4 regions of the Pseudaminobacter sp. Soil_N_29 genome follow, and region 2 is predicted to be linked to each of the others. Evidence: predicted binding sites of a transcription regulator. Region 2 holds the regulator's gene; each other region holds the start of a gene.
The links. The regulator PhoB, encoded in region 2, activates phosphate uptake and scavenging genes when phosphate is short. The targets are predictions, from matches to a motif close to TGTCATNNANCTGTCAT.
Positions count from the first base shown of each region.

Region 1 (7,636 bases), on a different contig from region 2:
TCAGCTACACGAAGAACCTTCCCGAAAACTCGACGCTCTCGGCCGGCACCTGGTGGCCGCAGGACTATCAGGGCGAACCGCTGGTCTCCTTCGCCGCGCAGGAGGCAGGCGAACTCGGCCTCAAGCTGGGCGATACGGTGACGGTGAATGTGCTCGGCCGCAACGTCACGGCCAAAATCGCCAACTTCCGCGAGGTGAAGTGGGAATCGATGGGCATCAACTTCGTGATGGTGTTCTCGCCCAATACATTCGCAGGCGCGCCGCATTCCTGGCTGGCGACGCTGACCACCAAGGATACGGATGTCGGCGAGGAGGCACGCATCCTCAACGCCGTCACCCGCGCTTTTCCGGCCGTCACCAGCGTTCGCGTCAAGGACGCGCTGGAGGTGGTCAATCATCTCGTCGGCCAGCTCGGCACCGCGATACGGGTCGCCGCCAGCGTGGCGCTGATCGCTTCGGTGCTGGTGCTGGCGGGGGCGCTTGCCGCCGGCAACCGCGCCCGTATCCACGACGCGGTGGTGCTGAAGACGCTCGGCGCCACACGCCGTACGCTGATTGCCGCCTTCTCGCTCGAATATATGCTGATCGGGCTTGCGACTGCTGTTTTCGCGCTCGCGGCGGGCGGCGTTGCGGCGTGGTTTGTTGTCGCACGGATCATGAAGCTGCCTTCTTCCTTCCAGCCCGAGGTCGCGGTGGCCACGCTTTTGATCGCGCTTGCGGTCACCGTCGGGATGGGATTGCTGGGAACCTGGCACGTGCTTGGCCACAAGGCCGCCCCGGTGCTGCGCAATCTCTAACCGAGAAACGAGTGGCGGTGCTGCGGCCCGGCGCACATTAAATCATGGTTCATGAAACCATTTTCCAAAGCTTTTCAGGACAATCACGTTGCATTGCGTGCTGTAACGGGTCTTGTTCTCGCCCAAAAGAATCATCATATTTGCCAGCAGGCATGCTGGAGTCCCGCCAGCGGCGCCTGGGCTCGTGAGAACCCGACACCGGACGGGGCAGAAGCAACAGAGGAAATCAATGGCTGACCTTCGCAACTATCAGACACGGGCAGCGCCAGCGGGCGTCCGCACCGCCGGTGTCATCGACGAGGGCCTGCGCGCCTATATGCTCAAGGTCTACAACCTTATGGCGCTTGGCCTCGCAATCACCGGCGTAGCCGCCCTGGCTACGATGATGATGACAACGACGAATGACCCGGCAACGGCCGTGGCGACGTTGGCCAACGGCAAGATGCTGACCAGCGCCGGCGTGGCGCTCTATGGCTCGCCGCTGAAGTGGCTGGTCATGCTGGCGCCGCTCGGCATGGTGTTCTTCCTGAGCGCGCGCATCCAGACCATGACGGTTTCGGGCGCGCAGACGGCGTTCTGGGTGTTTTCGGCCCTGATGGGCCTGTCGCTGTCGTCGATCTTCCTGGTCTTCACGGCGCAGAGCATCGTCCAGACCTTCTTCATCACCGCCGCCGCATTCGGCGCGCTGTCGCTGTGGGGCTACACGACACGCCGCGACCTGAGCGCCATGGGCACCTTCATGGTGATGGGCCTGTTCGGCCTCATCATCGCCATGCTGGTCAACCTGTTCCTGCAGTCCTCGGCGCTGCAGTTCGCCATCTCGGGCATCGGCGTGCTGGTGTTTGCCGGCCTGACCGCCTACGACACGCAGAGCATCAAGGAGATGTATTTCGAGGGCGACGATGTGCTGGTCGCCGGCCGCAAGGCCATCATGGGCGCGCTGAGGCTCTACCTCGACTTCATCAACCTGTTCACCTTCCTGCTGCAGTTCCTCGGCAACCGCGAATAAGAGGCGGCTGGTTCAAAAACAAGATCGGGGCGGCCCAAAAGGCCGCCCTTTTCTTTTGGCCGGCTTGCCGCTTAAAATCGGGCATCAATGTCATGGTGCCTAAAAAATGAGCAGTATTGAAATCCGGTCGGCAGAGGAAGACGATCTCGATGCCATCACCGCAATCTATGCCGACGCGGTCTTGCACGGCACGGCCAGCTACGAGCTGGAGCCGCCGTCGCGCGAGGAGATGGAACTGCGCTTCGCAGCACTTCGCGATCCCGGCTATCCCTATCTGGTGGCGGTGCGCGACGGGGCGATCCTTGGCTTTGCCTATGCCGGACCGTTCCGGCAGCGCCCGGCCTATCGTTTCATCGTCGAGGATTCGATCTATGTCGCCCCCGAGGCGAAGGGACAGGGGATAGGAAGCCTGCTGCTGGAGCGTCTCGTGGCCGAGACGGAAGCACTGGGCTTCCGCCAAGTCGTCGCGGTCATCGGCGATGGCTCGCCGGAGAGTGCCTCGGTGCGGCTGCACGAGAGGCTTGGCTTCCGCCACTCGGGCCTGCTGGAAGGGTCGGGCTACAAGCACGGCCGCTGGCTGGACACGGTGTTCATGCAGCTTGCGCTGAACGGCGGTTCTTCCGTTTCGCCCGATCCGGCTTCGCTGCCCGCCCGCATGGGGCCGCCGCAGGGCTGAGCCAGCCGCCCGCAGCTCGGCCTGCTCAGGCCTGTTGGATTACCCGGAGCTTCTTGTCGAACACGCCGAGGACGCGGGCCAGTTCGTGCCCGCGCTTGACGACGAGACCGCCGGCGGCGACCACGCTGAACGCCCCTTGCTTGCGCGCAAGCTGCGGGTCCTTCACGATCTGGTACAGGGGCGTCTCGCTGGTCCGGCGGAACACCGAGAACACGGCGCGATCGTCCAGATGGTCGATCGCATAGTCGCGCCATTCGTTGGCGGCGACCATGCGGCCGTAAACCCTGAGGATCTGGTCGAGCTCGCGTCTTTCGAATGAAACGCTCTGGGCGCGCGTTTCGCGCCGTGCCTCGGGAAAGGGAATCAATATTCCTATTTCTTCCCCACCCTCCCCTGCGGTTCCGCGTTTCGACATCCGGCGCGCTTCCCATGACAGTTTGGCAACGACCAAGGTTGCGCTTTCGCGCAGCAATTGCAAGCCCGCAGCCGGCTAAAGTGCGCCGCTTCGGCAGGCATTTCGGTAGATAAAGCCTGGCGCCGCAGCCTTCGGCATGCTGCCCCGCCGAAGCCGGCGCTCACGAACGGGTACAGCGTGTTTTCAATGGTGATTCAGCGCCATAATTCCGCCGTTTTTTACCCGCGTTCGCGCCCCATTGTCGGACAAACTTATCAACGTTGCCTGAGACGGTTCGGTCCGGCACCGGCCTGTAAACCCCAAGCCCCCCGCCCACGGGCCAGCGTCGGATCGAACCAACCTCGGTTCTCTTCCTTGAACCCCGGGTACGACGATCCCCTAAACTCCAGCCGGCGCCTGCGTTTTATGGGTGCCGGTTTTTTGCAGCGGCCTATCCCCGGGGCTGGGCCTCGAGCTTGCGATAGGATGCGGCGCCGAGAACAGGGCCAGGCACTCCGTCCTTGCCGACGGCCTGCAGCAGTACCGCGCAACCGCCACTTTCGGGAATGTTCCTGGCTGGCACCTCGTAGGTGGTCGCCTCGCCGCGCCAGACCCCGGCGGCCTGCACATTGGTCACGGAGTTCCAGTAGGTGATGACCCTGCCTTCGTTCTCGCCTTCCTTCATGCGCACCGCCTGTGGCGGCGCGAAAAAGACCAGCATCACATAGGCCTTGGGGGCGATTCCCTGCGCCGGGCCGGCGTTGATTATCAGGCTGTCGCCGTGGTGGCGAACGCTGACGTCCACGCTAAGCCCCTCGCCCGAGCTGTTCAGTTGCCGAAATGCCGCGTCGATTTCGCTGCGCTTGCCCCCATTCACATGCACGCGCCCATTGATAACGGCCTGCGGCGTGTAGACCGAGCGGGCGCCGAAGGCGCGCATATAGGAATATTGGCGATCGGTGCTTTCCGAATTGCTCAGCGTGTCGCGCCAGCCGAGATAATCCCAATAGTCGACATGATAGGCTATCGCGACAAGATCGCTGGCGTTGGCGAATTTTTCGAAGATCTTGTCGGCCGGGGGGCAGGTTGCGCAGCCCTGGCTGGTGAACAGTTCGATGACGCCTCGCGGCCGCGCGCTTTCGCCCGCCGTGGCCTCCTCGCCCAACAGGGGCAGCGCCAGCAGCACAAGTGCCACCCGAAATACGTAACCAATTGTCATGACCGTTCCAAAAGACAGCGTGTGGCAGGTTGCCTGCCCTTCCTCCGCCGGAAGAATAGCCAGATGGCGGCGCAAACGTGAAGTCACGTTGCGGTGACATGTGTCAGGGATTACCGCGGTCACTTTCGGCAGCCCAAAGAAAAACCGCCGGTGCTGGCACCGGCGGTTTCGATGTTGTGGTTGCGTTCCGGCGTCAGGCCGCCAGGTCGCGCAGAACGTATTGCAGGATGCCGCCGTTCTTGAAGTAGTCGAGCTCGTCGACCGTATCGATGCGGCACAGGATCGGCACTTCCTTCACGGCGCCATCCGCGAAGGTGACCTTGGCGATCATCTTCTGGCGCGGGCGGATGTTCTCCAGGCCATCGATCGTCACTGTCTCGTCGCCCTTGAGGCCGAGGGTGGCCCAGGAGGTGCCTTCCTCGAACACGAAGGGAATGACACCCATGCCGACCAGGTTCGAGCGGTGGATGCGCTCGAAGGACTGGGCGATCACCGCCCGCACGCCGAGCAGGTTGGTGCCCTTGGCCGCCCAGTCGCGCGAGGAGCCGTTGCCGTATTCGATGCCGGCGAAGATGACCAGCGGCACGCCTTCCTGGCGATACTGCATGGCCGCGTCGTAGATCGGCATCTCTTCCTTGGACGGATAGTGGATGGTGTAGCCGCCTTCGCGGCCGTTCTCGCCCAGCATGTGGTTGCGGATACGGATGTTGGCGAAGGTGCCGCGCATCATCACTTCATGGTTGCCGCGGCGCGTGCCGTACTGGTTGAAGTCGGCAACGGCCACGCCGTTGTCGGTGAGGTACTTGCCGGCCGGCGAGGCCGCCTTGATCGAACCGGCCGGCGAGATGTGGTCGGTGGTGATCTTGTCGCCGAACAGGCCGAGCACGCGGGCACCCTTGATGTCGCTGATCGCGCCGGGCTTCAGCCCCATGCCCGCGAAATAGGGCGGGTTCTGCACATAGGTCGAGGCATCGTCCCAGGTGTAGGTCTGGCCGGAGGGCGCCTGCACCTTCTGCCAGTTCTCGTCGCCCTTGAACACGTCGGCATATTTGCGGGCAAACAGCTCACGCGTGACGTTCCTGGCGATGAACTCCTCGATCTCCTGGGTCGAAGGCCAGATGTCCTTCAGGAACACCGGGTTTCCGTCCTTGTCCTCGCCGATCGGCTCGGTGGTGAGGTCCCTGGTCACGGTGCCGGCGAGCGCATAGGCGACCACCAGCGGCGGCGAGGCGAGATAGTTGGCCTGCACGTCGGGCGACACACGGCCTTCGAAGTTGCGGTTGCCGGAAAGCACGGCCGCCGCGATCAGGCCCTTGTCGTTGATGGTCTTGGAGATCGGCGCCGGCAGCGGGCCGGAGTTGCCGATGCAGGTGGTGCAGCCGAAGCCGACGAGGTTGAAGCCAATCTGATCGAGCTCCTTCTGCAGGCCCGACTTTTCCAGGTATTCGGCAACGACCTGCGATCCGGGAGCGAGCGAAGTCTTGACCCACGGCTTCTGCTTGAGGCCGAGGCGGTTGGCGTTGCGGGCGAGAAGACCCGCGCCGATCAGCACGCTGGGGTTCGAGGTGTTGGTGCAGGAGGTGATCGCTGCAATCACCACGTCGCCGTGGCCGAGATCGTGGTCCGTGCCTTCCACTGCATAGCGCTTGGCGATCTCGGACGTCTTCTTGTACTCAGTCTCCATCGCCATGGTGAAGCCGGCCGGGATGGTCTCCAGCGCGGCGCGGCCCTCGGGGCGCTTCGGGCCGGCCATGGAGGGCACCACCTCGCCAAGGTCGAGCTCGAGCGTGTCGGTGAAGACCGGGTCAGCCGAAGAGGTGTCGCGCCACATGCCCTGGGCCTGGGAATAGGCCTCGACCAGCGCGATGCGGTCTTCGGCGCGGCCGGACATGGTGAGATAGCGCACGGTTTCCGTATCGACCGGGAAGAAGCCGCAGGTCGCGCCATATTCGGGGGCCATGTTGCCGATGGTTGCGCGGTCGGCCAGCGTCATGTTGGAGAGGCCGGGACCGAAGAACTCGACGAACTTCCCCACCACGCCCTTCTTGCGCAGCATCTGGGTGACGGTCAGCACCAGGTCGGTGGCGGTGACGCCTTCCTTGAGTTTGCCCGTGAGGCGGAAGCCGATCACCTCCGGCAGCAGCATGGAAACCGGCTGGCCGAGCATGGCGGCTTCAGCCTCGATGCCGCCCACGCCCCAGCCGAGGACGCCGAGGCCGTTGACCATGGTGGTGTGCGAATCAGTGCCCACGCAGGTGTCCGGATAGGCCGTGGTCACGCCGTCCTCGGTGTTGGTCCATACCGTCTGGGCGAGATATTCGAGGTTCACCTGGTGGCAGATGCCGGTGCCGGGCGGCACCACGCGGAAGTTGCGGAACGCCTGCTGGCCCCACTTCAGGAACTTGTAGCGCTCTTCGTTGCGCTCATATTCGAGCTCGACGTTGCGGGCGAAGGCGCGCGGCGTGCCGAACTCGTCGACGATGACGGAGTGGTCGATGACCAGATCGACGGGCACGAGCGGGTTGATCTTCTCGGGGTCGCCGCCGAGGTTCTTGATGCCGTCGCGCATCGCGGCGAGGTCGACCACGGCCGGAACGCCGGTGAAGTCCTGCATCAGCACGCGGGCCGGGCGATAGGCGATCTCGACGCCGGCGGTGCCCTTATCGGTCAGCCAGCTGGCAACCGCCTGGATGCTTTCCTTGGTGACGGATCGTCCGTCCTCGTTGCGAAGAAGATTCTCGAGAAGCACCTTCATCGAATAGGGAAGCTTGGAAATGCCAGCCAGGCCGTTCTTTTCGGCCTCGGGCAGGCTGTAATAGACATATTCCGCCCCGCCCGCCTGAAGCGTCCTGCGGCAATTGAAGCTGTCGAGAGATTTGGACATTTGCGATCCCATCCTGGTCGTTCTGCCTGAGCGGGAACGGACTCCTGTGGCATGCAAATCACGCGCAAAGGTGCGGGTACGGCCATTTCCGCTGTCCGCTCCCGAGCGTTCCGGCCGTTTGAAGGCGGCAGGGCAGCTGGCTCGGCGCTAATTCTAATACCACGCCGACCGCTGGCATGGTTGGCTGGCATATAGAGAATTTTCTAGAATAGTTCTAGAGCGATAAAGGCAAATTTGCTGCAATGCACATCGGCCGCGGGGGCCATCAGGAAGCATGAGGAACCGATGCGGCTGATCGCCGAAAATATCGAGGGGCGGCGCGGCGGCGAAGCGGTCTTTTCCGGCCTCGGCTTCACGCTGGGCGAGGGTGGCGGCCTCGTCGTCACCGGCCCGAACGGCGCCGGCAAGTCGACGCTGCTGCGTATCGTGGCCGGGCTTCTGCCGCTCGCCGCCGGGCATTTGGCGCTCGAGGACGGTGGCGAGGATTTCCCGTCCGTTTCGTCTGCGTGCCACTATCTCGGGCCCGAGAACGCGATGAAGACAGCACTTTCGGTGTCCGAAAACCTCGCCTTCTGGCAGGCCTTTTTCGGGCGGCCGCACCTTTCCGTCATCGAGGCGCTGGAGATGGTGGAGCTGGAAACGATCGGCCACCTGCCC
Region 1 covers NZ_JBDGLC010000006.1:75,997-83,632, reverse strand. The annotation lists gene AC3A4H_RS14945 (ABC transporter permease) at 1-797, shown strand, start outside; gene AC3A4H_RS14940 (Bax inhibitor-1/YccA family protein) at 1,027-1,806, shown strand; gene AC3A4H_RS14935 (N-acetyltransferase family protein) at 1,913-2,482, shown strand; gene AC3A4H_RS14930 (DUF2794 domain-containing protein) at 2,508-2,897, opposite strand; gene AC3A4H_RS14925 (DUF1223 domain-containing protein) at 3,328-4,095, opposite strand; gene acnA (aconitate hydratase AcnA) at 4,289-6,979, opposite strand; gene ccmA (heme ABC exporter ATP-binding protein CcmA) at 7,265-7,636, shown strand, end outside.
Region 1: the regulator PhoB is predicted to act here: its motif matches at 2,912-2,928, upstream of AC3A4H_RS14930 (DUF2794 domain-containing protein).

Region 2 (7,636 bases):
GCGCATCCACGGCCTCGCCCGCAAGAAGGCCGACCTGGATGCCATCGTCGAGACCAGCCTGAAGAAGGCCGGCCTGTTCAACGAGGTGAAGGACCGTCTCAACGAGCCGGGCACCGGGCTTTCCGGCGGCCAGCAGCAGCGCCTGTGCATCGCCCGCGCCATTGCCGTTTCGCCCGAGGTGATCCTGATGGACGAGCCGTGCTCGGCGCTCGATCCGATCGCCACCGCGCGCGTGGAGGAACTGATCGACGAGCTGCGCCAGAACTACACCATCGTCATCGTCACCCACTCCATGCAGCAGGCGGCGCGCGTATCGCAGCGCACGGCCATGTTCCATCTGGGCCAGCTGGTCGAGGAGGGCGACACCGACAAGATGTTCACCAACCCCGACGACAAGCGCACGCAGGACTACATTACCGGCCGGTTTGGCTGACCCGCGGTTGATCCGCACGCCGGACAAAGGATTGCATAGACATGATCATGGGCAAACACACCGTCACGTCCTTTGACGAGGAACTGGGGCACATCGACCGGCTGCTGCGGGACATGGGCGATCTGGCCGGCGCCATGGTCTGTGGCGCCATCCGGGCGCTGGTCAATTCCGACAATGCGCTTGCCCAGCGGGTGATTTCCGACGACGCGGTGATGGACGCGCGCCAGCGCGAGCTGGACGACCGCGCCATCACGCTGATCGCCAAGCGGCAGCCCATGGCGCAGGACCTGCGCGCCGTGGTGGGCGCGATCCGCATGGCCGGCGACCTGGAGCGCATCGGCGACCTTGCCAAGAACATCGCCAAGCGCGTCGGCGCCGTGGGCGAGAGCGCCACGCCCCGCAGCCTCGCCCATTCCATCGAGACGATGTCGGACATGGTACTGGAGCAGATCAACGGCGTGGTCGACAGATATGTGACGCGCCAGCCCGAAGGCCTGAAGGCGCTGCGCGCGGCGGACGAGAACATCGACGTGAAGTACACCTCAGTGTTCCGCGAGCTGCTGACCTACATGATGGAGGATCCGCGCAACATCACCGCCTGCACGCATCTTCTGTTCTGCGCCAAGAACCTGGAACGCATCGGCGACCATGTCACCAACATCGCCGAGAACGCCTACTATGTGATGACCGGCCAGCAGCTGCCGCCCAACCGGCCGAAGTTCGACGAGACCTCGCTTTCGGCGCCGGAATCGACGACCTGAGCGGGAGACCGGAAAAGTGATGATCGCCCCAAAAATCATGGTGGTGGAGGACGAGGAGCCGCTGGGCGTCCTGCTCCGCTACAATCTGGAATCGGAAGGCTACCAGGTCGAGGTCGTGCCGCGCGGCGACGAGGCGGAAATCCGCTTGCAGGAGAACGTGCCCGACCTTCTGGTGCTGGACTGGATGCTTCCGGCGGTCTCCGGCATCGAACTGTGCCGCCGCCTGAGGATGCGCCCCGAGACCGAGCGCCTGCCCATCATCATGCTGACGGCGCGCGGCGAGGAGAGCGACCGCGTGCGGGGCCTTTCCACCGGCGCCGACGACTATCTGGTCAAGCCGTTCTCGACGCCGGAGTTCATGGCGCGGGTGAAGGCGCTGCTGCGCCGTGCCAAGCCCGAGGTTCTGTCCAGCGTGCTGAAGGTGGGCGACATCATGCTCGACCGCGAGGCGCACCGCGTCTATCGCGGCAAGAGCGAGATCAAGCTCGGGCCCACGGAATTCCGCCTGCTGGAATTCATGATGCGCCACCCCGGCCGCGTCTTCTCGCGCGGGCAGCTGCTCGACAATGTCTGGGGCGAGACGATCTATATCGACGAGCGCACGGTGGACGTGCATGTGGGCCGGCTGCGCAAGGCGATCAATCCCGGCAACCTGCCGGACGTGATCCGCACCATCCGAGGCTCGGGCTACGCCATCCGGGAGGATTGAGCCCGGCTGGCCGCGGCTCAGGCCGCCCCCGCGGCGCTTATCAGGGCAGGGCCGGGCGCGAAGATCTCCCGGTCGACGAAGGTGAGGGCGTTCATTGTGCAGCCTTCGCGGATCAGCGGCCGTTCGTTCGGCAAGGTGTCGAAGGAGATCGCCTTGTTGTGCTGGCCGCCCGCGGTCTTGTCGATAGCTGAGCGCAGCGCCGGCTCGATGAGGTCGAAGGCGGTCGCGCCGATGCCGACCAGCGCGACGGGCGCGGGGTCGATCAGCGCAAACAGGCTGCCGAGGCCGAAGCCGATGGCTTCGCCGGCGATGCGGAAGGCTTCGCGCTCCGGTCCATCGGCTGCCCGCGCCCTGTCGGCCATGGCGCGTATCTCCTCGTCCGAAATGTCGGCCAGCGGCGCCTGGTCCTCGCTTTCCCCGCGCGCATTGCGCCAGATGGCGTAGTTGCCGGCATAGGCTTCCACGCAGCCGCGACGGCCGCAGCGGCACAGCGCGCCATCGGGCCGGTGGATCATGTGGCCGAACTCGCAGCCCGACGATTGCGTGCCGGTGAAGAGTTCCCCCTTCAACACCATTCCCATGCCGATGCCGTGCGAGAGCAGGATGGCGATGAAGTCGTTGCGGTAGCGCTCTGGCTTTCGCCAGCGCAGCGCCACCGCGATCATGTTGCAGTCGTTCTCCACGGTGGCGGGGATGCCGGTGGCGGCTTCGAGCCGGTCGGCGAATTCGAGATCCGCGTGCGGGGTGATGGGCGACCACAGCATCATGCGCGATCCGGCATCGGTGATGCCCTGCACGGCCATGCCGATGCGCAGCACGCGATGGCCGGCGGCCCGGCGGGCCTCGACCTGCCGGCGCACCATGGCGACGCAGTCGCCGAGCAGCGCTTCGCGCCCGGTGGCCAGCGTCTCCAGCCGGCGCTCTTCCGATGCGACCACCTGCCCGGCGTAATCGACCACGGCGACCGACAGGAAATTGAGCGACAGCACCACGGTGATGACTTCGGCGGCTTCCGGGGCGAGGCCGAGCGCTACCTGCGGGCGGCCGCGCTTCGAGCTTGCGGCTTCAGCCGCCTTTTCGGCGAGGATGCCTTCGGCGATGAGGTCGGCGGAAATGGCCGAGATGGTGGAATGGCTGAGGCCCGTGGTCCCCGCGATCTCGGTGCGGGACGGCTGGCCCGCGCGCCGCACGGCCGCGATGACCATGGCGCGGTTGCGCTTGCGCAGATCGTCGTGACGGATCGCCACCGGCATTTCGGCATTTCCTCCCGGAGCCTTGTTGCGCTGCGCAGATTCCAGTTCGCGTGCGCCGCGTCAACCTTCGGCGGGATGTTGACAGAACTTCAGGGTTACGACACTATTTTTTCGAGGTTCGAAATAATAGCCTCGACAAGGGCCCCAGGCCATCGTCATCGCGCCCTGGAGGGGGCGCAGGGAGGAAATCATGAAGATGTTTGCAACCGCCTTGCTGGCGGGTGTCGCGCTGTCGGTGTCGCTGGCAGGCGTGGCGCAGGCGAAGGACAAGATCATCGGCGTTTCCTGGTCGAACTTCCAGGAGGAGCGCTGGAAGACCGACGAAGCGGCGATCAAGGCCGCCCTCGAAGCTTCGGGCGACAAATACATTTCCGCCGACGCCCAGTCCTCGGCGGCCAAGCAGCTGACCGACGTGGAAAGCCTGATCTCGCAGGGCGCCAACGCGTTGATCATCCTGGCGCAGGACGCCAGCGCCATCGGGCCGGCGGTCGAGAAGGCCGTGGCCGAGGGCATTCCGGTGGTGGGCTACGACCGCCTGATCGAGAACAAGGATGCCTTCTACCTGACCTTCGACAACAAGGAAGTCGGCCGCCTGCAGGCCAAGGCCGTCTATGCCGTGAAGCCCGAAGGCAACTACGTCTTCATCAAGGGCAACGGCGCCGACCCGAACGCCGACTTCCTCTTCGCCGGCCAGATGGAAGTGCTGAAGGAGGCCATCGACGCCGGCAAGATCAAGAATGTCGGCGAGGCCTATACCGACGGCTGGCTGCCGGCCAACGCCCAGAAGAACATGGAGCAGTTTCTGACCGCCAACGACAACAAGGTTGACGCGGTGGTGGCCTCCAACGATGGCACCGCCGGTGGCGCGGTGGCGGCGCTCGAGGCACAGGGCCTGGCCGGCTCGGTGCCGGTTTCGGGCCAGGACGGCGACCATGCCGCGCTCAACCGCATCGCGCTCGGCACGCAGACCGTGTCGGTGTGGAAGGATTCGCGTGAGCTGGGCAAGGCCGCGGCCGAGATCGCGGCGCAGCTCGCCGACGGCAAGAAGATGGATGAGATCCCGAACGCGACCAAGTGGTCGGATGGCCCCAACAAGGTCGAGATGACCTCGGTCTTCCTCAAGCCGATGCCGATCACCAAGGACAACCTCAACGTCGTCATCGACGCCGGCTGGGTTTCCAAGGACGTGGTCTGCCAGGGCGTGAAGGCGGGGTCGGTCGCAGCCTGCGACTAGGCCGGACGCTTGCCACAAGGCTCGTTCGGTTCCGCACGGGGCGGGCAAGACGCGGCCGCCTGCCGCTGTCCGGCTCGTTGGACGCCGCGGTTTGAGGAGAAACCGCGGCGTTTCATTCGCCGCCGCATGCCCGGTCAGGCGCGCGGCATTCAGTTCGTACAAAGTGCCTCTCCGGAAAATCGATTCCGTGTTTCCAAGGGCGTGCGCTAGGATGATGTCCTGAGACCGGCGCAAGACCGGACCGGGCGGGAGGGTGTCATGACCGAAGTGACAACGCAGGAACCCGCGGCGCAGGACACCGCCGGGCACGGGCTTGCGGACCGGGCGCGAGCCTCGGAGGCCGGGGCCATCGGGCGTTTCCTGCAGGCGACGGAACTCGACACGCGCATGCTGGGCATGGTCGGCGCGCTGCTGCTGATCTGGATCGGCTTCCACATACTGTCGAACGGCCTGTTCCTGACCCCGCGCAACCTTTGGAACCTTTCGGTGCAGTCCTCGTCGGTCGCTGTCATGGCGACGGGCATGGTGCTGGTCATAGTCACGCGAAACATCGACCTCTCGGTCGGCTCGATCCTGGGCGTATGCGGCATGATCATGGGGGTGACCCAGGCGATCGTCCTGCCGCGCTTCGCCGGCTATTCGCTCGGCGATCCGTCGATCTGGATCATCGCGCTGGCGGCCGGCCTGACTGTCGGCCTCGCCATCGGGGCGCTGCACGGCTTCATCATCGCCTATCTGGGGGTGCCCGCCTTCATCGTCACGCTGGGCGGGCTGCTGGTATGGCGCGGCGCGGCCTGGTGGGTGACCAGCGGCCAGACGGTGGCGCCGATGGACGCCACCTTCCGCCTGATGGGCGGCGGGCCGGAAGGCGCGATTGGCGCGACCTGGAGTTGGGTCGTCGGCCTCGTCGCCTGCGCGGCGGTGATCCTGATGCTGGTCTCGGGCCGCAACCAGCGCAAGCGCTTCCGCTTTCCGCTGCGCCCGGTCTGGGCCGAAATGTTTCTGGGCGTTGTCGCCTGCCTCGTCATCCTGCTGGCCGTCTGGGTGGCCAATTCCTACCCGTGGCCGAGCGGCACGGTGAGGAAATATGCCGAGGCCAACAACATCGCCATTCCCGATGGCGGGCTGTTCATCGCCCATGGCATCGCCATTCCGGTGCTGATCGCGATCGCGGCCGGCATCATCATGACCTTCATCGCCACCCGCACCCGCTTCGGCCGCTATGTCTTCGCCATCGGCGGCAACCCGGAGGCGGCGGAACTGGCCGGCATCAACACCCGCTGGGTGACGATGAAGATCTTCATGCTCATGGGCTTCCTGGCGGCCATCGGCGCGGCGATCTCCACGGCGCGGCTGAACGCGGCCACAAATGCGCAGGGCACGCTGGACGAATTGCTGGTGATCGCTGCAGCGGTCATCGGCGGCACCTCGCTTTCGGGCGGGGTCGGAACGGTGGCGGGCGCGATGCTGGGCGCGGTGCTGATGCAGTCGCTGCAGTCGGGCATGGTGCTTCTGGGCATGGACACGCCGCTGCAGAACATCGTGGTCGGCATCGTGCTGGTCGCGGCCGTGTGGCTCGACACGCTCTACCGCCGGCGCGTGCAGTGAAACCGGAGGGCATGATGGACCAGATGCGCACTCCCCTCGTGGAACTGAGGAACATTTCCATCGCCTTCGGCGGCATCCGCGCCGTCGACGATGCCTCGGTCGACCTGCATGCGGGCGAGGTGGTGGCGCTGCTCGGGCACAATGGCGCCGGCAAGTCGACGCTGATCAAGATCCTGTCGGGCGCCTACCGGCGCGATGCCGGCACCATCCTCGTCAATGGCGAGGAGGCGGCGATCGGCAATCCGCGCGATGCCAAGAGATACGGCATCGAGACGATCTACCAGACGCTGGCGCTGGCCGACAATGTCGATGCCGCCGCCAACCTGTTCCTGGGCCGGGAACTCAGGACCGGTTGGGGCACGCTGGACGACGTGGCCATGGAGGCCGAGGCGCGCAAGGTGATGGGCAGGCTCAACCCGCGCTTCCAGCGCTTCAAGGAGCCGGTGAGCAAGCTTTCGGGCGGCCAGCGCCAGTCGGTGGCGATTGCGCGGGCGATCCTGTTCAACGCCCGCATCCTGATCATGGACGAGCCGACGGCGGCACTCGGGCCTCAGGAAACGGCGCAGGTGGGCGAACTGGTCAGGCAGCTCAAGGCCGACGGCATCGGCATCTTCCTGATCAGCCACGACATCCACGATGTCTTCGACCTCGCCGACCGCGTCTGCGTGATGAAGAACGGGCAGGTCGTGGGCACCGCACGCACGCACGACGTTACCAAGGACGAGGTGCTCGGCATGATCATTCTCGGCAAATGCCCGCCCGGCGCGATACCCGGGCCGGGGGCCATGGCGCGCGCGGCATAAATGGCATCGGCCGAATGGTTGATGCCGCTTAGAACCGTTTCCATGGCCTCGTCGTTGCAATAGTCTTATCACCCCTTAAGAAGGGTTTGATATGAGCGACGGACAAGCCCGCCCTGTGAAGAAGGTCTTTTCCCTTGCGGCGTTCCTGGCTGTAGCGCTTGCCAGCCTGGGAATGGCGGGCTTCGCCTATGTCGCCTCCAAGGAGGCCGCCCGGTTCAAGTTCGAGGCGGTCGTGGACGACGCGATGAACCGCGTCGAGGGCCGCCTGGACCTGCAGCTTTCGCTCTTGCGCTCCACCCAGGCCTTTCTGCAGGCGCGGGGCGGGGAAATGTCGAGCGCGGAGTTCACCGCCTATTTCGCGGCGCTAGACGTCCCCGAGAATTTCAAGGGCCTGCACGGCATCGGCCTGCTCGGTCTCGACAAGCACGGAAACGAGCGTTCGCTGGAAAGCCGTATCGCGGAAGTCCACGGCAACGCGATGCCGATACACCCGCCTTCGACACAGCAGTGGCGCACGCCGGTTCTGCTGTACGAGCCGCTGCAGAGCAATCATCTCGACATGATCGGCTATGACATGTTCACCGATCCGGCGCGTCGTTCGGCCATCGAGCTGGCGGTGCAGTCGGGCGAGCCGCGGGCGACGGGGCGCGTGCTGCTGGGCAAGGAAAGCCATGGCAGCGATCTCGTGCCCGGCTTCCTGATCTTTGCCAGCGTGGACGGCAACTCCGGCCCGCAGGAAACGGCAGCCGACCCGGGCGCTGTCTCCGGCCTGGTCTATGTGGCGTTCCGCACCGGCGACCTCTTCCAGGCGGCAATGGGCGCCCCGCCGCACCTG
Region 2 covers NZ_JBDGLC010000009.1:191,350-198,985, reverse strand. The annotation lists gene pstB (phosphate ABC transporter ATP-binding protein PstB) at 1-433, shown strand, start outside; gene phoU (phosphate signaling complex protein PhoU) at 481-1,194, shown strand; gene phoB (phosphate regulon transcriptional regulator PhoB) at 1,214-1,903, shown strand; gene AC3A4H_RS20130 (ROK family protein) at 1,921-3,156, opposite strand; gene xylF (D-xylose ABC transporter substrate-binding protein) at 3,347-4,390, shown strand; gene AC3A4H_RS20120 (sugar ABC transporter permease) at 4,649-5,998, shown strand; gene AC3A4H_RS20115 (ATP-binding cassette domain-containing protein) at 6,013-6,801, shown strand; gene AC3A4H_RS20110 (CHASE domain-containing protein) at 6,893-7,636, shown strand, end outside.

Region 3 (7,636 bases), on a different contig from region 2:
ACGATGCCAAGCCCGACGCGAAAGTGCCGGCCACACTGTTTGTGCCCTATTTCGCACCCGATGAGCCAGGTGCACCTCTCAAGGGACAAAATGCTGACAGCACCGTCTTCAACAACAGCTATCTTCTGGATCCCCTCAAGAAGGGAGACAGCACAACAACCCAGGCCACGATCCAGAAATCGACCGATAAGTATGTCGACGTCACAACCAAGGATTCGACCAAAAAGTCTCCGGGCGACTACCTCATTACCGCCACTCCGCCGCTGACTACCGGTCCCAATTACGCCTGCCCGACGCCGATCGCGCCGCTGACGGACAAACTCGACAAGTTGAAGGTCGAGATAGACAAGATGACCTACTGGAACGGCTCGGGAACCAACGTTTCCGAGGGACTGGCGTGGGGATATCGGGTGCTGTCGCCTAATTTTGGCACTGCCGACGCCTTCAAGTCCGACGAGACCACCAAGGTGGTCGTTGTTTTCACTGACGGCGAGAACACGGTCTTCGGCCAGAGCGGAACCATCAACAAATCGGATTACGGCGCCTACGGATACCTAAGCACGGGGCGCCTGGATTCGACTTCGAACCGGAGCAAGGCACTGACAAACGTCAACACCATGACGCAGAGCATGTGCACCAAGCTCAAGGCGCAGGGCGTGCGTGTGTTCACGGTGGTGCTTGGCGCCGACAGCGCATCGAACCGCGAGTTGTACAGCAACTGCGCCACGACGCCTCAGAACTATTATCTCGCCAAGAGTCAGGACCAGCTGAAGGCCGCATTCAGGGATATCGCGTTTGCGATCTCGCAGCTTTACGTCACCAACTGACGCCGCCGCTCGTTTCCGGCCTCTGCAGGACCCGCCAGGCTCAGGTTGAGCCCGGTGCCTCCGAGGCCACTTCCGGGAACAGGTTCTCGGCGGCGTAGCGGCTGCCGAAGATGATGTCGTACTGCAGCAGCCGGAAATCCCGGATTTCCGGCGCGATGGACTTGGCGCGCAACCATTCGGGCGTCGCATCGCCATCGACGCTTACCAGCATGTTGCGGTCGATCACGCCGAACTGCTTTCGTATCTCGCCCAGAAAGCCGGTGTAGAAGGGGTGGCCGATACCGGCTGTCTCCAGCACGTGCAGCGGCAGGAAGGCCGGGCTGATCGAGCCAAGGTCTTTCGTCGGGCCGGTGCGGTTGGACCACACCACCAGCGGCGTCTCGTGCTGGACGCTCATTTCTTCTAAAGGTGCCAGGCGCTTGGCGACATTGCCTTGCATGAAGCCGGTCTCGACATAGACCGGCCCGAGCGGCGGCAGATGGTCGCCGAACATGGCAATGATGGTGTGGCGGTCGCGCTTCCCTGCCCATTCGAGCAGCCGGGCCAGAGCCCTATCGCCGTCGGCAGTGCCTTCGGTAAAGCTCAGAATGCTGTCCAAGCTTTTCTTGCTCACGTTACCGGAGACCGTATGGCTTGGGTCCGAGTAGCGACCGGCCGCATAGGGGCCGTGGTTCTGCAACGTCACGGAGAAGAAGAAGAACGGCTTTTCGGCGGCATCCGCGTGGCGGATCATTTCCTCGATCAGTGCAGCGTCGGAAGCCAGAGGTCCGCGGCTCTCGAGCGCCGGCAGGTTTTCCTGGGACATGAAATGCTCGAAGCCGAAGGCCTGGTAGACCGGGGCGCGGTTCCAGAACCAGCCGGCGAATGGATGGAAGGCGCGGGTATCATAGCCTTCGGAGCGCAGGAAGCTGGCGAGCGAGGGAATGGGACGGCGCACATATTGCTGGTAGGGGATGCTGCCATAGGGCAGGAAGGCGTTCGAAAAGCCGGTCAGCGCCTCGAATTCGACATTGGCGGTCATGCCGCCGAATTCGGGCGAAAAGACATGGCCGGATTGCAGCGCCCGCGTGGTGGCAATCGGGTCGGGGCTGATGGCGATGCCGGGCAGCCGGGTCGGGTCCCAGAAGGACTCGTTCATGACGATGATGATGTCCGCCGGTTCGCTCGGCAGGACAGTCGCCGCGGCTACCGGGCTGGCGATTGCCTCGATGGTCTGCGCCGAATAGCCCGCCGGCGCGGATACCTTCGCCATCGGCAGGTTGAGCGCGAAGGCGATGGCAAAGCCGTTGCTGTTGTAGTTCTCCTTCTGGTCCCACATCATGGGGATGATCTGCAGCCGGTCACGCGCCCAGGAAAAGGTCGCATAGTCCATGATCGAGCCGAAGAAGATCAACGCGGGAAGTGCCACCCCCAGTCGCGCGGCGCGGCCATGGAATGAAAGCACCGGCGCCCGGCGGTGCCAGTACTTCCAGCAGGCCACCAGCACCGCGGCGCCAGCAAGGCAGCCGGCGGCAAGCCCCACCGCCATCAGCGGCCGGTCCCGCGCCAGCAAAGGCATCAGTTCCATGATCTGACGGGCATAGAGAAAGTCGGTCGGATAAAGCGGGTCGCCGAGATAGAAGGACTTTTGGTGCGCGAGGAAGGCGAGCAACAGGGCCAGCGGCGCAACCAGCAGCAAGGCATGATGTGCGCGGCCGAGCAGGGCGTCGAGAAAGATGAGCAGCAGCGCGAAGAGCCCGACCGTCGTCCAACTGGGTCGGAACGGCTGGCGGAAGAAGTCGAGCGTCTGCGAGAACGAACCCCGCACGATCAGCTCGACACAGAACACCAGCAAGGCCGAGATCAGAAGCGTCAGCAGCAGCGTGCCGGCAAAGCGAATCGCGCCGGCCTTGTGCCCGCGCAGCATGCGCTTCTCGTCATAGTCCGAGGCAGACCGTGCCGCTGCAAACTGGTTTGCCAACTCCAAAACCTCACCCGATGCAAGAATGTGTCATCTCACTGTCATCTAATTGTCACAAAAGCTAGACAGCCGTCGGGATCTGGCGAGTTCAAATCTCCATTACAGCGCAGTGACCCAAGCGTGTGCGTCGCGCCTGCTTCGCTCGTGCCGGGTAGGCGATGGCCACGACGAGCAGCGGTTTTCGTCCTCTCGCGATGCGCATTTGCTCGGGCAGATACTGCGCGCGGCCTTGACTTTCCGGCCTTCCTTGCGCCACACGGCCATCGAGTGAAACAATTTCCGGGAGCCTGTTATGGCCGTCGCATTCACCTTTCCGGGGCAGGGCAGCCAGGCCGTGGGCATGGGCAAGGACCTTGCGGATGCCTTCCCCGAGGCCCGCGCGGTGTTCGAGGAAGTCGACGAGGCGCTGGGCCAGAAGCTCTCGCAGATCATGTGGGAAGGCCCGGAGGAAACCCTGACCTTGACCGCCAACGCCCAGCCGGCGCTGATGGCGGTGTCGCTTGCGGCGCTGCGCGCCATGGAAGCACGCGGTTTCTCGCTGAAGGACAAGGTCGCCTATGTCGCCGGCCATTCGCTGGGCGAATATTCGGCGCTTGCGGCAGCCGGCATGTTCTCCATCGCAGATACGGCGCGGCTGCTGCGCATTCGCGGCAACGCCATGCAGGCGGCGGTTCCGGTGGGCGAGGGCGCTATGGCCGCCATCATCGGGCTGGAGCAGGCTGAGGTGGAGGCCGCCTGCGCTGAAGCCGCGCAGGGCTCCGTCTGCCAGATCGCAAATGACAATGGCGGTGGTCAGTTGGTGATTTCCGGTGCCAAGGCGGCCGTCGAGCTCGCCGCAAAGCTCTGCACCGAAAAGGGCGCCAAGCGCGCGCTGATGCTGTCGGTGTCGGCACCCTTCCACTCCGCCCTGATGGGCCCGGCGGCCGAGGCCATGCGCGAGGCGCTGGCGGGCGTCGCCAAGCAGGCGCCGGTGGTTCCCGTGGTGGCCAATGTCTTCGTCCAGCCGCTGAGCGACCCGGACGAGATCGTCGCCCGCCTTGTCGAGCAGGTCACCGGCCGCGTGCGCTGGCGCGAGACGGTGGAATGGTTCGGCGCCAATGGCGTGAAGACGCTATATGAAGTGGGCTCCGGCAAGGTGCTCTCGGGTCTTGCCCGGCGCATCGACAAGGAAATCGCCACCAGCGCGATCAATACGCCAGCCGACGTCGAAGCAGCGGTTGCGGCGCTGGCCTGAGAAAGAAACTCGACCTCTCCCTTACCAAGGGAGTGCTTTACCATTTGGAAGCGGAGTCAAAAATGTTCGATCTGACCGGCCGCAAGGCACTCGTTACCGGAGCCACCGGCGGCATTGGCGAGGCGATTGCCCGTGCGCTGCACGCGCAGGGCGCGACCGTCGGCCTGCACGGCACCCGCGCCGAGAAGCTCGAGGCGCTCGCAACCGAACTGGGCGAGCGCGTAAAAGTGTTTCCGGCCAATCTGTCGGACCGCGACGAGGTGAAGGCGCTCGGCCAGAAGGTCGAAGCCGAACTCGAAGGCGTCGACATCCTGGTCAACAATGCCGGCATTACCAAGGACGGCCTATTCGTGCGCATGTCCGACGCCGACTGGGATGCGGTGCTGGAGGTCAACCTGACGGCGGTGTTCCGCCTGACGCGCGAGTTGACCCATCCCATGATGCGCCGCCGCAATGGCCGCATCATCAACATCAGCTCGGTCGTGGGCGTCACCGGCAACCCCGGCCAGGCCAATTACTGCGCCTCCAAGGCTGGCCTGATCGGCTTTTCCAAGTCGCTGGCCCAGGAGATCGCCACCCGCAACGTGACCGTCAACTGCGTCGCCCCCGGCTTCATCGAATCAGCAATGACCGACAAGCTGAATGACAAGCAGAGGGAGGCCATCATGGGTGCCATCCCCGCCAAACGCATGGGCACCGGCGCGGAAGTTGCTTCGGCTGTCGTCTATCTGGCTTCCGATGAAGCGGCCTACGTGACCGGCCAGACCATTCACGTCAATGGCGGTATGGCGATGATCTAAGGGAGTGGCGACGGGGTCTTGGAAAAAGCAACGCAAGGCGCAATTTCTGTACACAGGCCCCGCGAACCGCACGAAAAGGGCGTTTTCGCATTGGACGTTGCCCAGTTTTCGTGTAATGCCGCCAGGAACGTACGGCGGCAAGGGCTCGCGCCCTGCCGCCGTAGCCACGTTCCCTAGGGGGAATATCTTTCAACTTGATTACCGGCATGCGTGCCGTTAACGAAGACAGACAAATTTAAGACGAGGATGCCCAAATGAGTGACACCGCAGAGCGCGTCAAGAAGATCGTTGTCGAACATCTCGGCGTCGAAGCCGACAAGGTAACCGAAGGCGCCAGCTTCATCGATGATCTGGGCGCCGACAGCCTGGACACGGTCGAACTCGTCATGGCTTTCGAAGAAGAGTTCGGCGTTGAGATTCCGGACGACGCGGCCGAGACGATCCTGACCGTCGGCGACGCCGTCAAGTACATCGACAAGGCCTCGGCCTGACGCCATAATAGCCCAGCATTCCGAGAATACCGCTATGAGGCGTGTCGTCGTCACCGGCATGGGTCTGCTTTCGCCATTTGGCGTTGGCGTTGAACATGGCTGGAGAGAGCTTCTGAGCGGTCGGAGTGCCGCCCGCCGGATCACCCATTTTGAAGTCGAGGATCTTGCCTGCAAGATCGCGAACGTGATCCCGCGGGGCGATGGCAGCGGCAACACCTTCAATCCCGAGGCCGTACTCGAGCCGAAGGAACTGCGCAAGATCGGCGACTTCATCCTGTACGGGATCGCGGCCGCCGACGAGGCGCTGAAGGATTCGGGCTGGCAACCCAAGACGCCGGAAGAGCAGTATGCCACCGGCGTGATGATCGGCTCGGGCATTGGCGGCATCGAGGGGATCGCGGAAAACGCGCTCACCCTGCATGACCGTGGCCCGCGTCGCATCAGCCCGTTCTTTATTCCGGGCAACATCATCAATCTGGTTTCCGGGCAGGTTTCGATACGGCACGGGCTCAAGGGCCCGAACCACGCCGTGGTCACCGCCTGTTCGACCGGCGCGCACGCCATCGGCGACGCCGCCCGGCTGATCATGTTCGGCGATGCCGACGTGATGCTCGCCGGCGGTGCGGAGGCTCCGGTCACGCGTCTTTCGCTGGCTGGCTTTGCTGCCTGCAAGGCGCTTTCCACCGACCGCAACGACACGCCGGAAAAGGCTTCCCGCCCGTATGATCGCGACCGTGACGGCTTCGTCATGGGCGAGGGCGCTGGCGTTGTGGTTCTGGAAGAGTTGGAGCACGCCAAGGCGCGCGGCGCCAGGATCTATGCCGAAGTCGTCGGCTATGGCCTCACCGGCGATGCTTATCACATCACCGCGCCGTCCGAGGACGGCGAGGGCGCCTTCCGCTGCATGACGGCCGCGTTGAAGCGCGCAAACCTTCAGCCCGCCGACATCGACTACATCAACGCGCATGGCACCTCGACCATGGCCGACACGATCGAGCTTGGCGCGGTCGAGCGGCTTGTGGGCAACGCGGCCTCCGAGGTGTCGATGTCATCGACCAAGTCGTCCATCGGCCACCTGCTGGGTGCTGCCGGAGCGGCAGAGGCGATCTTCTCGATCTTGGCCATTCGCGACAACATTGCGCCGGCGACGATCAACCTGGACAACCCCGAGCGGGAAACGGCGATCGACCTCGTGCCCAACAAGCCTCGCGAGCGCCAGATCGACGTTGCCCTGTCGAATTCCTTCGGCTTTGGCGGCACCAACGCCTCGTTGGTTTTCCAGCGTTATAACGGCTGAGCGACGCCGAAAGGCGCGCTTCGCAGCGAATTTTGCCATATTCGCCCTTAGGGTCAGGTTTCCCCTGACCCCGGTGTTTTCGTGGGGATTTTTACGCAAAGAGCAGATATAGAGGCGCCATGAGTACGACACCTCCCGATGCCGAATTTGGCCGCCCCTCTGAGCCGTCGAAACCGATCGTCCCCAAGAGCGCCAGCGAGGCGCTGCGACCGGAAGCGGGCACGCCGCCTCCGCCGCGCAGGCGCTCCCGCGCGTCGCGCAACCAGTTCATCGTATTCCTGAATTTCGTGGTCTCCAGCGTTGTGCTGGTGGTTCTTGCCGCCAGCGCGGCGGTGTATTTCGGCAAGCTCGAGTTCGACGGGCCCGGCCCGACGACCGTCGCCCAGACTATTCTGGTGAAGCCGAACACAGGCGTGCAGGAGATCGCCGACCAGCTCGAACGGCGCGGCCTCATCCGCGACGCGCGCATCTTCCGCCTAGGCGTGCGCGCCTATGGCAACGATTCGGCACTGAAGGCCGGCGAATATGAGATCAAGGCCGGCGCTTCGATGCGCGACGTGATGGAACTGCTGAAGAGCGGCAAGTCGGTGATGTATTCGCTGACCATCCCCGAGGGGCTGACGGTGGAGCAGGCCTTCCAGCGCATTGCCGAGCACGAGGTGCTGGTCGGCGACATGCCGACGGAACTGCCTCCGGAGGGCAGCCTTGCGGCCGATACGCAGCGCTTCACCCGCGGCGCCACCCGCCAGCAGATCATCGACAAGATGCTTGCCCACCAGAAGCGACTGGTGGAAGAGGTCTGGGAAAGGCGCGTGCCGGGCCTGCCCGTGGCCGACATCAACGAATTCGTGACCCTGGCTTCGATCGTCGAGAAGGAAACCGGCCGTGCGGATGAGCGTCCGCGCGTGGCTGCCGTGTTCATCAACCGGTTGAAGAAGAAGATGCGTCTCCAGTCCGATCCGACCATCCTTTACGGTCTGTTTGGGGGCAAGGGGCGCCCGGCCGACAGGCCGATCTACCAGTCCGA
Region 3 covers NZ_JBDGLC010000001.1:192,070-199,705, reverse strand. The annotation lists gene AC3A4H_RS00920 (pilus assembly protein TadG-related protein) at 1-827, shown strand, start outside; gene AC3A4H_RS00915 (LTA synthase family protein) at 868-2,733, opposite strand; gene fabD (ACP S-malonyltransferase) at 3,080-4,021, shown strand; gene fabG (3-oxoacyl-[acyl-carrier-protein] reductase) at 4,084-4,821, shown strand; gene AC3A4H_RS00900 (acyl carrier protein) at 5,076-5,312, shown strand; gene fabF (beta-ketoacyl-ACP synthase II) at 5,347-6,609, shown strand; gene mltG (endolytic transglycosylase MltG) at 6,729-7,636, shown strand, end outside.
Region 3: the regulator PhoB is predicted to act here: its motif matches at 2,816-2,832, upstream of AC3A4H_RS00915 (LTA synthase family protein).

Region 4 (7,636 bases), on a different contig from region 2:
TTTTCCCTCAGCCATTTCTTCCAGGCGGCCTCGGAGCCGTTGAAGACGTTGACGTCGGCCTTGCCGCGAATGCCCGGAACCACCCCTGTGCCGGTATACTGCCAGAAGGTGAACGGGTGGCTGCCATAGCGCTCGCTGGGGTGCCCGGCCACCGAACGCAGCCAGTAGGGATAGCCGCGGAAGCCGGCCAGCTGGTTGTCGTCGAAGAAGTCGATCGAGGTATAGATGATCGGCTTCTTGCCGTAGTGCTTCTCCACGATCTCGAGGAAGGTCCTCATCTCGCTGCGCACCGTGGCCGGGTCGGGCCTCAGCTTGCAGGTGGGCGATTGCGGGTTCCATTCCATGTCCAGAACCGGCGGCAGGGAAGAGCGCTCGCGCGGGACGTTGCGGATGAACCAGGCCGCCTGCTCGGCGGCGGGGCGGCAGAAATAATAGAAATGATAGGCCGCGCGCGGCACTCCGGCCGCCTTGGTGGCGTTCCAGTGCTCCTCGAAATAGTCGTCCACGCGGTCGCCGCCCTCCGTCGCCTTGATGAAGGCGAAGGAGATTCCGCTGGCCTTGGCCTGCCGCCAGTCGACCGATGTCTGGTATTTAGACACGTCGGTGCCGTGCACCGGGTGCTCCCACGGCGTGCGCCCGGTCCAGTCATGCGGCTTGATGTCGTCGAAGCGCGGATAGCGCACCATCACTTCGCCCTGCGTGATGGTCTGCGAGGTGAGGCGCTGGTTGCCGACTGGCGCAAGATCGTCGACCGAGGTGCATGCGCCGAGCGCGCCAAGCAGGATGAGGGCCGCAAGACGGCGCATCGCTTCTCCTTCGGGCCCGTCGGGCAAATGTGCCCGCGGCCTGGCAATTGATGATTTGGCTTGCCGGGTGCGCGCGCATGCGCGTGGCCGGCCTTGTGCCGTTTTCGCGCAACATGGTTGATTATTGGTTGATGGCGCTCGACAGGCTGGGCGATTTGCGTGACGAATGGCGGCCGGCTAGGGTCGGCAACTGCGTGGGAGGGCAGGAGAATGCGTGGGGTCGCAAGATTTCTGAAATGGCTGCTCGGACTTGTCGTTTTGGCGGTGGTGGCGCTTGCCGTCTGGCTTGCCGTGGCCCCGCCGGCGCTGATCCGCGTGGCCGCGGGCTACACAGCCAAGATCGTCTGTTCGAACGTCTTCGTCGCCGGGCGCGACCCTGAAGAGGTGCTGCGGGTCGACGTGCAGGCGCCCGGCCACCCGATCCTCAGGTTGATTTCGGTGGACGTCGACAACGAGAGCGGCACCGTCTCGGCCGCCTTGTTCGGCTGGTTCGGCGAGGGGCGCGCTGTCGCGCGCGACAATGGCGGCTGCGCCACCGTGCCCGATGGCAATGTGCAGACGGCCAAGGCGTTTTCGCTCGTGCCGCCCTCGCAAGGCACCAAGCCGGACGAATTGTGGCCGGTGGGCGAGCGTGTGGAACCGTCGCAGAACCCGATCGTCGCCACCATACTGGACGACGAGGGCGCGACCGGTCCCGGTATGCGCGCCGTGGTGGTGGTCAAGAACGGCCGCATCGTCGGCGAGCGCTATGGCACCGGCTTTTCGCAAAACACGCCGCTGCTCGGCTGGTCGATGACCAAGACAGTCAACGCCGCGCTCATCGGCACGCTGGTGCAGGCCGGCAGGATGTCCATGGATGCAACCGGCCTGTTCGAGGGGTGGAAGGGCGACGCGCGCGACAAGATCAGCCTGGCCGACCTGATGGCGATGTCCTCGGGGCTCGAGTTCAATGAGGATTACGGCGATGTCACCGACGTGACGCGCATGCTCTATCTGGAGCCCGACATGGCCGGCTTTGCCGAGGCCAAGCCGCTGGCCGGGGAGGTGGGCAAGGTCTGGAGCTATTCCAGCGGCACTTCCGTGGTGCTGTCGCGCCTTTGGCAGCAGGCCGTGGGCGACAAGGCGCAGGCGCTGGCATGGCCGCGCAAGACGCTGTTCGATCCGCTGGGCATGCCCAGCGCCATCCTTGAAACCGATGCGCGCGGCACCTTCGTCGGCTCATCCTATCTCTACGCCACCGCGCATGATTGGGCGCGCTTCGGCCAGTTCCTGGTCGACGATGGCGTCTGGAATGGCGTGCCGCTGTTGCCCGCAGGCTTCGTGTCGTGGATGCGCGAGCCTGCTCCCGCCTCCGGCGGAAGATACGGCCGCGGCCAGGTCTGGCTGCAGGGCCCAGATGGCGGGGACGACGCCGGTGACGAGCCCGAAGCGGGCATCGACCTCCCGGCCGACACCTTCTGGCTGCTTGGACATGACGGCCAGTCCATGGCCATCATTCCTTCGCAGAAGCTGGTGGTGTTGCGCCTCGGCCTGACCCCGTCCAGGCTCGGCTACCGGCCGCAGGCCATGGTGGCGGCGCTGTCCAAGGCGCTGGAGTAGGGGGCGGCCTACGCCCCCACCACCGCCTTCACCGCATAGCCGCGATAGAGCGTCTCAAAGAACACGCTCGAGGCGCGTTTTCCCGCCTCCGCTTCCAGTTCCTTGCGCAGGGTCGCCCGTGGCTCGACATGGAATTTTGCCAGCCACGCCCGCAGCATCGCCCGAAACCAGCGCGGCAGCCGTTCCTGCTGGCCGAAATCGACCACATGCAGCGAGCCCTCGGGCTTCAGCACGGCCAGCGCCGCGCTAACGGTCTTTTCCCAGCCGGGGATCATCGACAGCGAGTAGGAAACAAAGACCCGGTCGAATTTTTCGATGCCGAACAGCGTTTCGGCATCGAAATCCGTGGCGTCGCCACGCGCCAGCGTCACGCGCCCGGAAATGCCCTCGCGATCGATCGCGGCCTTCGCCGTTTCAAGCATCTCGGCGGAAATATCCAGGCCATAGAAGCGCGCATCCGGATAGCGCCGGGCCGCCAGCACGATGTTGCGCCCCGTTCCGCAGCCCAGCTCCAGCACAGTGCCGCCGGCCGGCACGTCGAGCCCGTCGATCATGCGGTCGCGGCCGAGCAGGTAATATTTGCGCGTCAGGTCGTAGATGTGGCGCTGGTGCCGGTAGATGCGGTCCATCAGGCCGGAGTGGTCCGTCGCGCTCATCGCCAAAACCTCTCAGTTCTTCACATAGAGGTGGAAGCCGCCATAGATTGCCGAGCGATCGCGGGTCGCGAACTCGCGCGACTGCTCCGCCTCGTAGCGCCACTGGTCGAGCAAGGCCTGCGAGAGGCGGCCGGGCAGCAGGCTCGGCTCGGCGGCAGTGCGGAAGATCACGCGCGCGCCGGTCGCGGCGGTGCGGCTGATCTCGGTCCACAGCGCGTTCAGTTGCTCGTCACTCATCCAGTCCTGCGCGTCGAGCAGCACGAAGCGATCGACCGAGCCGGCAGCCTTGCTCGCCAGAAGCTCGGTGAAATTGGCGTGGTGCACGCTCACGCGGTCGAGATTTTGGCGGATCGTGGCGTAGTTCTCCGCTTCCAGATAGGCGGGGAGCGCCGCCTCGCCGGGCGCTGGATAGCGGCGCGCCAGCGCCTGCCAGGCGAAGTAGTTGTCCTTGAGTGCAAAATGGCAGGTCAGCTTTTCCAGCCGCGCCGAAAGCACGCTCGCCATGGTGCCGTCGCCGGAGGTGATCAGCTTGTCATATTGCGCCGGCGGGATGCCGAGGCCGAACAGGGACGACTTGCGCGAGGTCGCCCAGCGCACCAGCCGGCGGCGGAAGATCGGCTTCAGCCGTTCCTCGAAGAAGCGGCGCTGCTCGGCGACAGTCTTGGCCGACATCATCTCGGATACGTCCACGCCATAGAGGCGCGCGGTGCGGTGGCCGGCAGCAATGAACAGGCCGAGCAGACCCTTGCGATAGAAATTGTCATCGAAGGCGGCGATGCGGCGCTTTCCGCGCCAGTTGCGCTTTTCCCAATAGGCGCGGCTGGTCCTGTCGAGATGTGGCGCCACGAACTGATCGTAGGCGGCGGAATTGTGCCGGTTGCCGGGGCTGCCGAAGAAGCGGAACAGGTCGGCCTGCGAGGGCAGGTGCGCCACCGCCGCCAGCTTCATGCGGTTCAGCGCGATGTGGGCGGTGTTGAGGTCGACGGCATCGATATGCGCCGGTGAGCGGGTGAGATAGGCCAGCACGTTGCAGCCGCCCGAGGCGATGGTGACGACGCGATGGCCTTCGCCCAGCGCCATGGCCTCCATGTCGACGTCCGGGTCTTCCCAGATCTGCGGATAGACGAGCCCGGAAAACAGCAGGGTGAACAGGCGCTCCGAAATCCCTTCCTTCGACAGCGGGCGGTTGCGATGCACCGCCTTACCAAGGCGCTTGTTGCGGGCGAAACCGATTTCCGAGGACAGGTCGGTCATGGCAAGGCGATTCCCCGTTTGCTTTGCTGCAAGCGGGTAACGCAGGGGCATGACATGCCGGTGACAGTTGGGTGGCGGAGCGCTTGGAGCAGGCCCGGCGTTGCCGATTGGATGCCGGCGCGGCCGCCCCACCTCGTCATCCTCGGGCCGGAGCACGAGCGACAGCGAAGTGCGGAGGTTCCGGGGACCCATGCCGGTCGGCCGAAGCTGCCGCAGCGGTGGAGATCGCTGCACTCCCTCCGCCGGGCTGACACTTGAAAAAGTGCGGATCAAAGCCGGGCTGACTTCTCGGGACAGTTTGCTGACACGAAACCTGCCTCGGACTGCCGATTGCGAGTCCGAGGCCTGGGTCCCCGGAACCTCCGCACTTCGCTGCGCTCGTGCTCCGGCCCGAGGACGACGGGGTTGAAAGGCTCCGGCAAACCCTCAACGCCTTCTCCAGCAACCTTGAACGAGTCGGGACCAAGGTACCCGGCAAACCCTCAATGCGGCGCGTTCGCGCCGGCCGCCCCACCTCGTCATCCTCGGGCCGAAGCACGAGCGAAGCGACGTGCGGAGGTTCCGGGGACCCATGCTGGTCGGCCAAGACTGCCGCAGCGGTGCAGAAAGGGGGAGGGAAAGGCCCTCAGGCCCCTCCAAACCCTCCCGCGGTCGGCGTGGTCACGATCACCGCCTCGCCGGGCTCCAATACGGTCTGGTCGCAGGCTTTCAGCGTTTCGATGGTGCCGTCGTTGCGGCGCACCTTGGTCGAGCCGACCTCGCCGTCGCCGCCGCCGTTCACGCCGCGCGGCGGATGCGAACGATGCGACGACAGGATCGCGCATTCCATCTTCTCCAAGAAGCGGATGGTGCGGCGCGTGCCGTCGCCTGCATGCCATTTTCCCCCGCCGCCCGAGCCTTCGCGGATATGAAAATCCTCCAGCAGGACCGGGAAGCGCAGTTCGAGGATTTCCGGGTCGGTCAGACGCGAGTTGGTCATATGCGTGTGCACGCCCGACGTGCCGTTGAAGCCGCGGCCGCTGTTCATCTGGCCGGCCGGCGAACCGGAGCAGATCGTCTCGTAATATTGGTACTGCTTGTTGCCGAAGGTCAGGTTGTTCATCGTGCCTTGCGCGTTGGCCAGCGCGCCCATGGCGCCGAACAGGGCGTTGGTGACATGCTGCGAGGTTTCGACATTGCCGGCCACCACGGCGGCCGGATAGCTCGGCCGCAGCATGCAGCCCTCCGGAATGATGATGTTGATCGGCCGCAGGCAGCCGGCATTCATCGGGATCTGGTCCTCGACCATGACGCGGAAGGCATAGAGCACGGCCGCGCGCGCCACGGGTTCGGGCGCGTTGAAATTGTTCTTCATCACCGGCGAGGTGCCGGTGAAGTCCACCGTCGCCTCGCGCTTGTCGCGGTCGACGGTGATCTTCACCTTGATGACCTGGCCGGTGTCGGTCGGGTATTCGTACTCGGCGGTGTCGGGCAGGCGCTCCAGCACGCGGCGCACGCTTTCGGCGGCGTTGTCCTGCACATGGCCCATATAGGCGTCGACCACGTCGAGCCCGAAATGCGCCACCATCTTGCGCAGCTCGGCCACACCCTTCTCGTTGGCGGCGATCTGCGCCTTCAGGTCGGCGATGTTCTGGTGCGGGTTGCGGGCCGGGTAGGGGTGGTCGGTCAGGAGTTGCAGCAGCTCCGCCTCGCTGAAATGGCCGCGTTCGACGATGCGGAAGTTGTCGAACAGCACGCCTTCCTCATCGACCGTCGTGGCCAGCGGCGTCATCGAGCCGGGGGCTGTGCCGCCGACATCGGCGTGGTGGCCGCGCGAGGCGACCCAGAAGAGGATTTGTCTTGCCTGCCCTCCGCTATGGCTCCGGGCGTTCGTCGCTTCAATCGACAAATCGTTGTCGATTGATCGGCCTTCGGCCGATCGCTCCTCACCGTCGAACACCGGCGTCACCACGGTGATGTCGGGCAGGTGCGTGCCGCCATTATAAGGAGCGTTCAGCGCAAAGACGTCGCCCGGATGGATGTCGCCTTCGTTGAGGCGGATGATCGTCTCCACCGAGCGGTCCATGGAGCCCAGGTGCACCGGCATGTGCGGAGCGTTGGCGACGAGCGCGCCGGTGCGGTCGAAGACGGCGCAGGAGAAGTCCAGCCGCTCCTTGATGTTGACCGAGTAGGCGGTGTTCTGCAGCGTCACGCCCATCTGCTCGGCGATCGACATGAACAGGTTGTTGAAGACCTCGAGCATGACCGGGTCGGCCTCGGTGCCAAGCGCTGCCTTGCGGCGCTTCTTCTCAGTGCGGCGCATCAGCACGTGGTCCTTGGCCGTGATCTCGGCCCGCCAGCCCGGCTCCACGACAATGGTCTGGTGGCTCTCGATGATCAGCGCCGGCCCGTCGACGTGATCGCCGGGGGCCATGGCCTCGCGGCGGAACACGCCGGCGTCGTGCCAGGTACCCTCTCCATAGAGCCTGCGCGTTTCGCCCGGCTTGGGCGCGCAGTCGGCGAGCGGCTGGTCGCGCTCGTCGCGGCCGCGCCCGCTGGTGTCGGTGCCCTCGACGCCCACGGCTTCGACGATCATCGGCTTGTTGTCGTAGATGAAGCCGAACTGGGCCTTGTGCGCGGCCTCGAAGTCGGCGATCGCCTGCGAAACCGAGCCCGCTTCGAAGTTGACCGGGAGCGCGGTGTCGGTGCCGTCATAGCGCACCTGCAGCACCGGGCGGCAAGCGACATCGGCTTCGGCGATTCCCTGGCTGGCCAGCTCGGCCAAAACATCCTTACGCAGTGTTGCGATCAGTTCGTTGACCGCGTCGAGCGAGGCATCCGCCAATGGCTTCAGAAGCGCCTGCTGGCGCGAGGCGAAGACTGACGAGAGCCCGATGCCATAGGCCGAGAGCAGGCCGGAGAAGGGGTGGATCAGCACCGCCTCCATGCCGAGCGCGTCGGCCACCAGGCAGGCGTGCTGCCCACCCGCGCCGCCGAAGCAGTTGAGCAGATATTCGGTGACGTCATAGCCACGCTGGACGGAGATTTTCTTGATGGCGTTGGCCATGTTCTCCACGGCGATGGTGACAAAACCTTCTGCCACCGCTTCCGGGCTGCGGCCATCGCCGATCTCGGCAGCCAGCGCCTCGAATTTTTTGCGCACAATCTCAGTGTCGAGCGGCTGGTCCTGGTTGGGGCCGAAGATCGCCGGGAAGAAGTCGGGCTGCAGCTTGCCGAGCATGACATTGGCGTCGGTGACGGCCAGCGGCCCGCCGCGGCGATAGCAGGCGGGGCCGGGATTGGCGCCGGCCGAATCCGGCCCGGCGCGGAAGCGGCCGGCCT
Region 4 covers NZ_JBDGLC010000003.1:359,804-367,439, forward strand. The annotation lists gene AC3A4H_RS10320 (glycoside hydrolase family 25 protein) at 1-806, opposite strand, end outside; gene AC3A4H_RS10325 (serine hydrolase domain-containing protein) at 1,017-2,405, shown strand; gene AC3A4H_RS10330 (class I SAM-dependent methyltransferase) at 2,414-3,061, opposite strand; gene AC3A4H_RS10335 (BtaA family protein) at 3,074-4,366, opposite strand; gene AC3A4H_RS10340 (hydantoinase B/oxoprolinase family protein) at 4,941-7,636, opposite strand, start outside.
Region 4: the regulator PhoB is predicted to act here: its motif matches at 4,376-4,392, upstream of AC3A4H_RS10335 (BtaA family protein).